3 regions of the Microbacterium sp. NPDC057944 genome follow, and region 2 is predicted to be linked to each of the others. Evidence: riboswitches for the same ligand, from Rfam matches in the RefSeq annotation. Region 2 holds a riboswitch; each other region holds the start of a gene.

Region 1 (3,269 bases), 730 kb from region 2:
TGCGCCGGCGGAGGGGGAACGGCCGGCGGATGACCGGGCACCCAGACCCCGGATGCGGCGAGCTCGGCGCCGCGCGCGCCGAGCACCTCGTCGGGAGTCCCGTCTGCGAGGACGACGGTGCCTTCGGGCTCCGCGCCGAGCACGATGACCCGGTCGACCAGGGGCAGCCACACGTCGATGCGGTGCTCGATCACGACGAGGGTCGCCCCGGTCGCGTCGAGGGCGGCGGCGACCGCATCCCGCACATCCCGCACCCCCTCGGGGTCGAGGTTGGCGGTCGGCTCGTCGAGCAGGATCGCTCCGGGGCGCATCGCGATCACGCCCGCCAGCGCCAGCCGCTGCTTCTGCCCTCCCGAGAGCGCCGCTGTCGAGCGGTCGAGGGGCACGTCGAGCTCGACGGCATCCATCGCCTCGCGCACCCGCGACCAGATCTCCTCGCGGGGCACGCCGAGGTTCTCGCATCCGAAGGCGATGTCGTCGCCGACCCTCGCGAGCATGGTCTGCGTGTCGGGGTCCTGCAGCACCATCCCGACGCGGCCCCGGCTCTCCGTCGCGGGAACGCCGTCGACGAGGAGCGCTCCGTGCGTCTCCCCCTCGTCGGCGCCGCCGAGCACGCCGCCGAAGCCCTGCAGCAGCGTGGACTTGCCCGAGCCGGAGGCGCCGAGCAGAAGCACCCGCTCCCCCGGCTCGATTCGCAGTTCGACCTCGCGCACGGCCCAGCGCAGCCGGGTGGCGTAGCGCCATCCCCAGCCGCGCGCATCGAGCGCGGCGGGGTTCACCCGGGCGGTCACACTCGTGCGGTGACCTCGCGGCCGGCCGCGAACCGGCTCAGGGCGCCGGTGGCGGCGAGTCCGCGGGCGATCAGCCAGGCGCCGAGCCCGGCGATCACCGCACCGGAGATGGTCGTCGAGGAGATGTAGACGGCGGTGAAGAGCGTGTCCGCCCCCGGGTACCAGAGGATGCGGTCGTTGATGCCGCACGCGAGCCCCGCGCCGGCGCCGGCCAGCATCGCGACGGGCAGACGCCAGACGCCGTACAGGAACACGAGGAAGATCAGCTCGGCGCCGAGGCCCTGCACGAGTCCGGAGACGATGGTCAGCGGCCCCCACGCGTTGCCGATCAGCGCCGAGATGATCGCGGCGACGAGCTCGGTGTAGAGCGCGGCGCCGGGCTTGCGGACGATCAGCCCGCCGAGGACTCCGGCGATCAGCCACGGACCGGCGAGCAGTCCCTGGACGCCGGGGAGCAGCGCCTCGAGGGCCCCGCTCGGGGTCACGTATCCGACGTTCCACAGCAGGAAGATCGCCGCGCAGGCGACGGCGACGACGCTGGCCACGACGATGTCGACGACGCGCCACCGCCAGAGCTGTGCGTTGCGCAGGCCTGTGGCCGTGGATGCCGCTTCGGTGCGGGACCGGTGCGTGGACGTACTCATCTGAACTCCTCCCTGCGCCGGCATGATCCGGATCAGGTTCGACGGTCGAAGCGCGATTCGCTCCCTCTCAGCCCGGCTCGCCGGACTCCCGTGGTTGTGCTCTCGATCATACCCAGTGCCGACACTCCGCGCTCCCCTGTTGCGGCACCGCGGTTCTCACGGGAGAGTTCGGTACCGTAAGCAGGTGACCGCTCCTGACTCCGCCGAGGCCACCGCTCCCCTGGGCGATGCCCCGATCGACGCCGCCGCAGACGCGGACACGTCGGCCATCGACGCGGAGCTCGACCGGGTACCAGCGATCCCGGATGCTGCGGCTCACGACTCCGAGCTGGAGCAGCTGGTCGCGGACGCAGAGGCCCCCGCCGCTCAGTGGGCGAGCGAGGGCGGAGCGGCGACCGCACTCACCTGGGTGGATGCGGCATCCGTCGCCGACCACTCCCCGACGGCGACGCTCGACGGCGATCAGGTGCGCGAACCTGGGGCCGCGCTCTGGACGGGCGCCCGGCTGCGCCCCGCCGCGGCGGGTCCAGGCGTGCTCGTGCCGATCGGCATCCTCGCCGCACTGGCCGCCTCCTACGCGGGCACGACCCTGCTGTGGCCGCTGCACGAGGTCGCGCCGACCGTGAAGACGGCGGAGTTCCAGGCGACGGCCGCTCCGGCAGCGGCCATCACGTGGCCGACGCAGGGCAGTGCGGCGGTCGGCATCCAGGGCATCGGAACGGTCGCCTCGTCGCCGGATCCGGCCGTCATCGCGAGCATCACCAAGGTGGTCAGCGTGCTCATGGTGCTGGATCAGATGCCGCTCGCCGTCGGCGAGCAGGGTCCGTCCTTCTCCTTCACCAAGGCCGACAGCCAGTCGTATCTCGCGTACAAGCGCAGCGACCAGTCGGCGCTCGACGTGCCCGTCGGGGGTTCCCTGACGGAGTTCCAGATGCTGCAGGGCATCCTGCTCGGCTCGGCGAACAACTACATCGACCGCCTCGCGAAGGAGATCTGGGGCTCGGACAAGGCTTTCGCTGACGCCGCGGCGACCTGGCTCAGAGATCGCGGCATCCAGGGCATCACGATCCTCTCGCCCTCCGGATTCGACGAGCGCAACACGGCGACCCCCGAGGCGCTGATCGCCGTGGCGGAGCGGGCGATGCAGAACCCCGTGTTCGCGGGGATCGTCGGCACGCCCTCGGTCGAGCTGCCGGGCGCCGGACTCGTGAAGAACACGAACGGGATGCTGTCGGACTCCGGTGTGGTCGGCATCAAGACCGGCACCCTTCACGAGAGCTGGAATCTGCTCACCGCGAAGGACGTGGTCGTCGACGGCACGACCGTGCATCTCTACGCCTCGGTGCTCACGCAGGCCGATGACGACATGCGTCTCGCGTCGACCCGGTCCCTGTTCTCGCAGGTCGAGGACGCGCTGCAGGCCGAGGCCCCCGCGGTGGCGAAGGGAACCGTCGTCGGAGAGGTGGACACCCTGTGGGGTGCGTCCACCGAGATCGTGACGGATGCCGACGCCGAGGTCGTGCTGTGGGACGCCGCCGCGGCGGAGGCGACGCCCGAGTTCGATCTGGGCGAGAAGAGCAAGGCGGGCGCCGAGGTCGGCACGTTGACCGTCGCCGGCCCCCTCGACACGGCGACGACGCCGCTCACTCTGAAGAAGAAGCTCGAGGGGCCCAGTGCCTGGTGGCGTCTCACCCACCCCCTGGAGCTCTTCGGCCTGACCTCCGTCAAGCGCTAGTCGGAGCCAGGCACACAAACCCAGGGCCCACGGCCCCGGAGCGCACAGCCCGAAGCACGCGAAAGCCCCAGACGCACAACCTCCGGGACACAGCCCTGA
Region 2 (3,269 bases):
CCCCATCTGCTTCCACTGGCCCCAGCCGCCGACGCTCTCTGCCAGTCGTTTGAACTCACCATCCTCGCCCGCATGGCGTCGTTCCTGAGGGTTCAGCGCAACGACATAGCGGTTCATCCTTGCGAACATCGCTCGAATCGCGGTAGGAGTGAATCCTGAAAGCTCTTGGATAACAAAGTCATACTCGAGAATCTTCGAGCGGTCGTCGGCAGAGAGCGTCTTCCACCTCAAGCGGCTCCACGACTCGCCTTCAGACTCGGTGAGCGAGAAGCGATTGGCGAGAAAGTCCATCACCGCGGACAACCGTTGCTGTCCATCCACAACTGTGTACTCGATACGACCGGTCTGTACACTCACCGTCCGCTGAAAGTAGAGCACAGGAATGGGATTTCCGGTGAGAATCGTATCCATGAGGTATGCCTTAGCCGGCCTTGGCCATACAGCATTCCGCTGAAACTCCGGACTGAGCTGAAGCTGACCCTCATCGTAGAGCTGCTTAAGGAGACCGATGTCTTTGGTCGTGGTCGCAATCTTCGGGGCCAAGATCTCTCCTCACAGCTCGTTCACGCCGGACCGGCGCACAGTTACTCCACCGACGTTACAGATGAATCAGCCTTGGAACCACAATAGGATCCTGCTCCGCCTCGGTCGCCACCACAGGCCCCCTACCGCACTCCCCCACTCAGGCGTACCCTCACCTCAGAGGTGCACTGATGCCCGTTCCCGACAGCATCTTCTCCGGGTCCATCCCTGAGAACTACGACCGCTACATGGTGCCGCTGATCTTCGAGCCCTATGCGGCCGATGTCGCGCGCCGGGCGGCGGCGCTGGAGCCGCGACGGGTGTTGGAGACCGCGGCCGGAACGGGCGTCGTCCCGCGATTCCTGCTGCCGCTGCTGCCCGCCGGCTCGGCCTATGTCGCGACCGATCTGAGCGCGCCGATGCTGGACTACGCGGCATCCGTCCTGCCCGATCCGCGGCTGCGCTGGCAGACCGCCGACGCGCAGGACCTGCCCTTCGACGACGGCGCCTTCGACCTGGTGCTGTGCCAGTTCGGGGCGATGTTCTTCCCCGACCGCAGGCGCGCCTACCGCGAGGCGCGACGGGTGCTCGAACCCGGCGGGAGCTTCATGTTCGCCGTCTGGGACGCGATCGAGAGGAACGACTTCGCCGACGAGGTGGGGCACGCGCTCGCGGCGATGTTCCCCGCCGACCCTCCGCGCTTCATGGCCCGCACCCCGCACGGCTATCACGACGTCGCCCTGATCGAGCAGGAGGTGCGGGATGCCGGCTTCACCACTGTCACGATCGACACCGTGACCGCGCAGAGCGTCGCACCGTCGGCCCTCGTCGCGGCGACCGCGTACTGCCAGGGCACACCCCTGCGCGGCGAGATCGAGGCGCGGGACCCCGTCGGCCCTCGCGGAGGCGACGGTGCGGGCAGCCGCCGCGATCGCCGCCCGTTTCGGCGACGGCGAGGTGCGGGGGCGGATCCAGGCGCACGTCGTCACGGCCTCGGGCTGACGCGCGACGGGCGAACGGGCGACGAGCGACGAGCGACGAGCGACGAGCGAACGTTTCGTCTCGCTGCGCTCGCTCAACGACCGGGGGGCTGTGCCCCTCCCCTAGACTTCCCTCAACCATGGGAGTCCCGGCAGGGGCTGAGAGGGCGCTGACGCCGCGCCGACCGTCATACCTGATGCGGGTCATGCCGCCGTAGGAAGTCGAGCCATATGTCGCGCCTCATCGCCGAGCCCACCGTCTCCCCCTCTCGAGCCCGCAACGCCGTCCGCGGCGGACTGCTCGGCAACTTCGTCGACCAGGTCGACATCTTCCTACCGGTCATCGCCCTCGCCCCCGCCGCCGCGATCGTGCTGGGTCCCGATGCGGCCGCCGCCCAGACGGGCCTGATCTTCGTCGCCACTCTGCTCGGACGTCCGCTCGGCGCCGCGATCTTCGGGAGCCTCGCCGACCGTCACGGACGAACGAGAACCACCACGGCGGCGATCACCGGCATCGCGATCACGACGCTGCTGATCGCCCTGATCCCCACCCACGACGTCGGCGGCGCGGCGACCCTGTGGGCCTTCGTGGCCCTGCGCTTCGTCGGCGGCGTCTTCCTCGGCGGCGAGTACTCCGCGGCGATCCCCCTCGCCATGGAGTGGACCGCCCCGCGCCGGCGCGGCCTGCTCAGCGGCGGCATCATGGCCATGTCACCCCTCGCCAACGCGTTCATCGCCGGGCTCACGCTGACCCTCGTCCAGGTGCTCGGACCCGACGCCTACGCCGGCTGGGGGTGGCGGATGCCGTTCATCGCCGGCGCGCTGCTCGCCGCGGCGATGCTCTGGTACTACGTCGCCGGCGTCGACGACGCCCCGATCCCGACGAACGGCGCCCGCCGCGCACGTCCGCTCACCGCCATCCTCATCGGTCCGTTCCGCCGCCAGCTGTGGCAGGTGTTCGTGCTGATGACCGGGCTCTGGCTGTTCACCCAGATGGCGATCCCCGTGCTCACCGGGATGCTGCGCGAGGCGCCGCAGGTCGGACCGACGACCGTCCCGTTCATCATGCTGATCGCGACCCTCGTCTCGGCAGCCGCGATGCTCTCCGCCGGCGCGCTCTCGCAGCGGATCGGACGGAGACGCTTCTTCGTGGTCTTCGGTGCGGGGGCGCTCGTCGCCGCACCCCTCGCCTTCGCGTGGGCACTGACCTCGCAGGGCGTCGCCGCCGTGCTCGCGGTGACCGTCGTGCAGATCGTCACGGTCTCGGCCTACGGTCCGGTGGGCGCGTACCTCGCCGAGCGCTTCCCCTCCGCCGTGCGGTCGAGCGGCTACGGGGTCGGGTACTCGCTGTCCCTCGTCGTGCCGGCGCTCTTCCCGTTCTGGCTGCCCTGGTTGCAGAGCACACTCGGCCCGGTCGCGGCGGTCATGGCCGTGCTCGCCGCGGCATCCGCTCTCCTCGTGATCGGTGCGCTCCTCGGCCCCGAGCCGGATCGGACCGCAGCTCTGGAGTGAGCGACGCGTGAGGAGTCAGAGAACGTCGGATCCGGACGGTCGGATGCCGCGATCTCTGACTCCTCACGGCCCGGATACCCCGGGTCAGTCCTTCGGGACGTTCTCGTCGGAGCTGTAGTTGCCGTCGCCCGACAGCGAGAGCGCACTGAACCGGATGGGACGCGTCACGCTCTTGAAGTCGAGAGGGCAGTGGCGCAGCCCGGCCGGGATGTACAGCGCACCCGACGTCGTGACCGAGTACGTCTCGCCGTCGAG
Region 3 (3,269 bases), on a different contig from region 2:
AGCAGGCGGTCCCCGCTGGTGGCGACCATGACGGGATCGATCACGACGATCGGCGGGCGCACCCTGTCGAGCCAGTCGGCCACCGCGCCGATGACCTCCGCGTCGGCGAGCATGCCGATCTTCACGGCGTCCACGACGATGTCGTCCGAGATCGCGTCGAGCTGCGCGCGCAGGAACTCCGTCGGCGGCACGTGCACGGCGCTGACGCCCTGCGTGTTCTGCGCGGTGAGTGCGGTGAGGACGGCCATGCCGTATCCCCCGTTCGCCGCGATCGACTTCAGGTCGGCCTGGATGCCCGCCCCTCCCGACGGGTCGCTGCCGGCGATGCTGAGCACCCGCGGCACCCCCGCTGCACGCCAGCGGCGGAGGAGGCCTCGCGCCGCCGCCGCCGGATCATCGGCGGCGCACAGGGCCGACACGACCGCGAGACCGGCGGCGCCCGCCTCGCGCAGAGGCTCGGCGTCGTCGATGCCGACGCCGCCGATCGCCACGCACGGCAGCGGAGTGGCCGCGGCCACCGCCGCGAAGCCCTCGATGCCGAGTGCCGGCGGATGGTCGGGCTTGGTGCTTGTCGGTCGGATGACGCCGACGCCGAGGTAGTCCACGGTGCCCTCCGGCAGCTCTCCGAGTGCGGCGAGGTGCTCAGGGCTGTTCGCGGTGAGACCGATGAGGGCGTCGGGGCCGAGTGCGGCGCGGGCGCGCAGCACCGAGGAGTCCCCCTGTCCGAGGTGCACGCCGTCGACGCGGGCGCCTGCGGCACGAGCGGCGAGCGCGGCGTCGAGCCGGTCGTTCACGACGAGGAGCGCTCGACCGTCGATCACCCGGGAGAGCTCGACGAGCTGCGCGGTCGTCTCGGCATCCGTCGCCCGTTTGTCGCGCAGCTGCACGATGCGCACTCCCCCGTCGACGGCCATCCGCACGGTCTCCACGACGCCGCGTTCTCCGCACAGCCCCGGATCGGTGACGAGGTACAGAGAGAGGTCGGCGATCACAGCGCGCCGCCCTCGACGCGCGCCGCTCCGGCGAGATCGTCAGGGTGCACGGCGGCGAGCGCATCGAGCAGTGCGACCGCGAAGCTGCCCGGGCCCGCGGATGCCGCAGCGGCGCGCTCGGCGGCGATCGTGTAGACGAGGCTGGCCGAGGCGACCGCGGTGAGCGCATCGGCTCCCGTGGTCCGTGCGGCCCCGAGGAACGCAGCCATGACGGCGCCGAGAGCGCAGCCGCCTCCGGTGACCCTGGTGAGCAGCTCGTGTCCGTTCGCGAGCCGCAGTACGCGCTGCCCGTCGGTGATCAGGTCCACCGGCCCCGACACCGCGACGATGCTGCCGAAGCGCGAGGAGAGCGCGACCGCGGCGTCGGCGGCGGCATCCGTGGTGTCGGTGGCGTCGACCCCACGTCCGCCTGCGCTGAGACCGGCCAGTGCCAGGATCTCCGAGGCGTTGCCTCGGATGGCCGTCGGGCGCAGCGCCACGAGCTCCTGCGCCAGCGCCGTGCGCACCGGGAGCGCGCCGATGGCGACGGGGTCGAGCACCCAGGGCGTGCCGGACGCCGCGGCTCCGGCCGCCGCCTCCAGGCTCGCCGCTCGCTGCTCGGGGTTCGGCGTGCCGAGATTCACGAGCAGGCCGGAGGCGACGCCGGCGAACATCCCGGCCTCGCCGACGATGTCGACCATCGCGGGGGCCGCGCCGACGGCGAGGAGCACGTTGGCCGTGAACCCGGTGACGACGGCGTTGGTGATGCAGTGCGTGAGAGGAGGCGCCTCTCGCAGCACCCCCAGCAGCGTGGCGGCCTCGAAGACGAGATCGGAGGCGGATGCAGGACGCAGAAGATCGCTCATGCGACATTCCCTTCGCTAGTGCTAACTAGATCAGGTTCGACGGGTCTGTTCTCAGCCGCGGATGCGGCACCCCGTGTCACTGCTCGCAGTCTAGCGAAGAGCGCGGGTCACCCGAGCTCGGCGAGCAGCTCCAGCTCGTGGGATCGGGTGAGCCCCGCGCGCCGCTCGCGGTCGACGCCGCGTGCTCGTTCGTCCGCGAGAACCGCGTCCACGGTGTCCGCGAGCGGACGCAGCGTCCCGCCGTCGGAACGATAGGCGGCGTTCGAGCGCGTCATGAAACCGGTCATCTCCGCCGGCAGCCACAGCGGCAGCGAGCGCTCCCCCATCCAGTACTCGACGCCGTGCTCCACGAGCCATCCCTCGTCGGCGGACACCGTGGCGCCGGCATGCCCCGCCACCGCGCGGAACAGTGCGAGCACCTCGCCGAGCGGATGCTCGTCGCCGATCGTGTTCACCGCACCGGTCGATGCCGTGGCGGCCACGTACGCCGCGAGATCATCGACGTCGATCACCTGCGTCGTGCGCCCCTCGGTCGGCGGCAGCAGCACCGTCCCGTCGCCCGCGCGGTCGAAGGCCGCGGCCCAGTATCCGAACCGATCGCTGGGGTCGCCCGCGCCGACGATGAGTCCGGGTCGCACGATGAGCGCCCGGTCTGCGAGAGTGCGCACCGCGTCCTCCGCCGCGACCTTCTGCGGACCGTACTCGTACTCGTCCCCCGGTTCGGCGGCGATGTGCAGCGGAGCGGACTCGTCGGCGCCGACCGTGACGTCGTCGGAATAGGCGGACATCGACGAGACGTACGTCCAGCGTGCGGCTCGGTCTCCGAGCGCCTCGACGGCGGCGACGACATGGTCGGCTCGGGAGGAGATGTCGATCACACGGTCCCAGTCACGGACGGCCGCCTCCGCGTATGCGTCGGGCTCATCGCGGTCGGCCCGCACGAGAGCAGCCCCGCTCGGCGCCGTGCGTGCGCCACGGGCGAGGCACGTGACCTCGACACCGTCGTCGATCAGCCGTCGCGCGATGCGGCCGGAGAGCCAGCCGGTCCCGCCGAGGATCAGTGCAGTCGTCATGCGTCCATGTCATCAGCATCCGCCTCCGCACGGAAGCCCGTTCCGCCCAGAGCAGAGCGCCGACACCGCAACAGAGCAGACCTCAGGGGCGCCGCAGCCCCTCCAGGCCGCGAAGCTCGGGGAGGGTCCACGTCGGGTCGGGGCGCCATGCGACCCACTCCGGGTCGAAGGGCCAGTCGCCGTCGTGGAAGGACTGGATCGCGGCATCCGCATGCCTCTCGATCTGCGCGGCCTGCTCGCAGGTGAGCCGACCCTGCACGATCGCCGCGGCGACCTCGTCTTCGTCCTTGAGATGAACCGTGCGGTCCGCCGCGATCCAGACGTCGAGGATGTGATCCGAGGAGTAGGTGTCGCGGTCG

The links. A riboswitch is a leader RNA that binds a small molecule or an ion and turns the genes downstream of it on or off. The one in region 2 is predicted to bind thiamine pyrophosphate.
Region 1: linked by a shared signal. The riboswitch ahead of ACFVRO_RS06180 (ECF transporter S component) and the one ahead of ACFVRO_RS02795 (MFS transporter) in region 2 are both predicted to bind thiamine pyrophosphate.
Region 3: linked by a shared signal. The riboswitch ahead of thiM (hydroxyethylthiazole kinase) and the one ahead of ACFVRO_RS02795 (MFS transporter) in region 2 are both predicted to bind thiamine pyrophosphate.

Annotation. Positions count from the first base shown of each region.
Region 1 covers NZ_JBHVPJ010000001.1:1,356,575-1,359,843, reverse strand. The annotation lists gene ACFVRO_RS06185 (ABC transporter ATP-binding protein) at 1-791, opposite strand, end outside; gene ACFVRO_RS06180 (ECF transporter S component) at 788-1,435, opposite strand; TPP riboswitch at 1,426-1,537, opposite strand; gene ACFVRO_RS06175 (D-alanyl-D-alanine carboxypeptidase) at 1,620-3,170, shown strand.
Region 2 covers NZ_JBHVPJ010000001.1:631,065-634,333, forward strand. The annotation lists gene ACFVRO_RS02785 (DUF262 domain-containing protein) at 1-543, opposite strand, end outside; gene ACFVRO_RS02790 (class I SAM-dependent methyltransferase) at 714-1,676, shown strand; TPP riboswitch at 1,633-1,739, shown strand; gene ACFVRO_RS02795 (MFS transporter) at 1,734-3,014, shown strand; gene ACFVRO_RS02800 (hypothetical protein) at 3,099-3,269, opposite strand, start outside.
Region 3 covers NZ_JBHVPJ010000003.1:14,181-17,449, forward strand. The annotation lists gene ACFVRO_RS17115 (bifunctional hydroxymethylpyrimidine kinase/phosphomethylpyrimidine kinase) at 1-992, opposite strand, end outside; gene thiM (hydroxyethylthiazole kinase) at 989-1,837, opposite strand; TPP riboswitch at 1,827-1,921, opposite strand; gene ACFVRO_RS17125 (NAD-dependent epimerase/dehydratase family protein) at 1,945-2,910, opposite strand; gene ACFVRO_RS17130 (DUF402 domain-containing protein) at 2,993-3,269, opposite strand, start outside.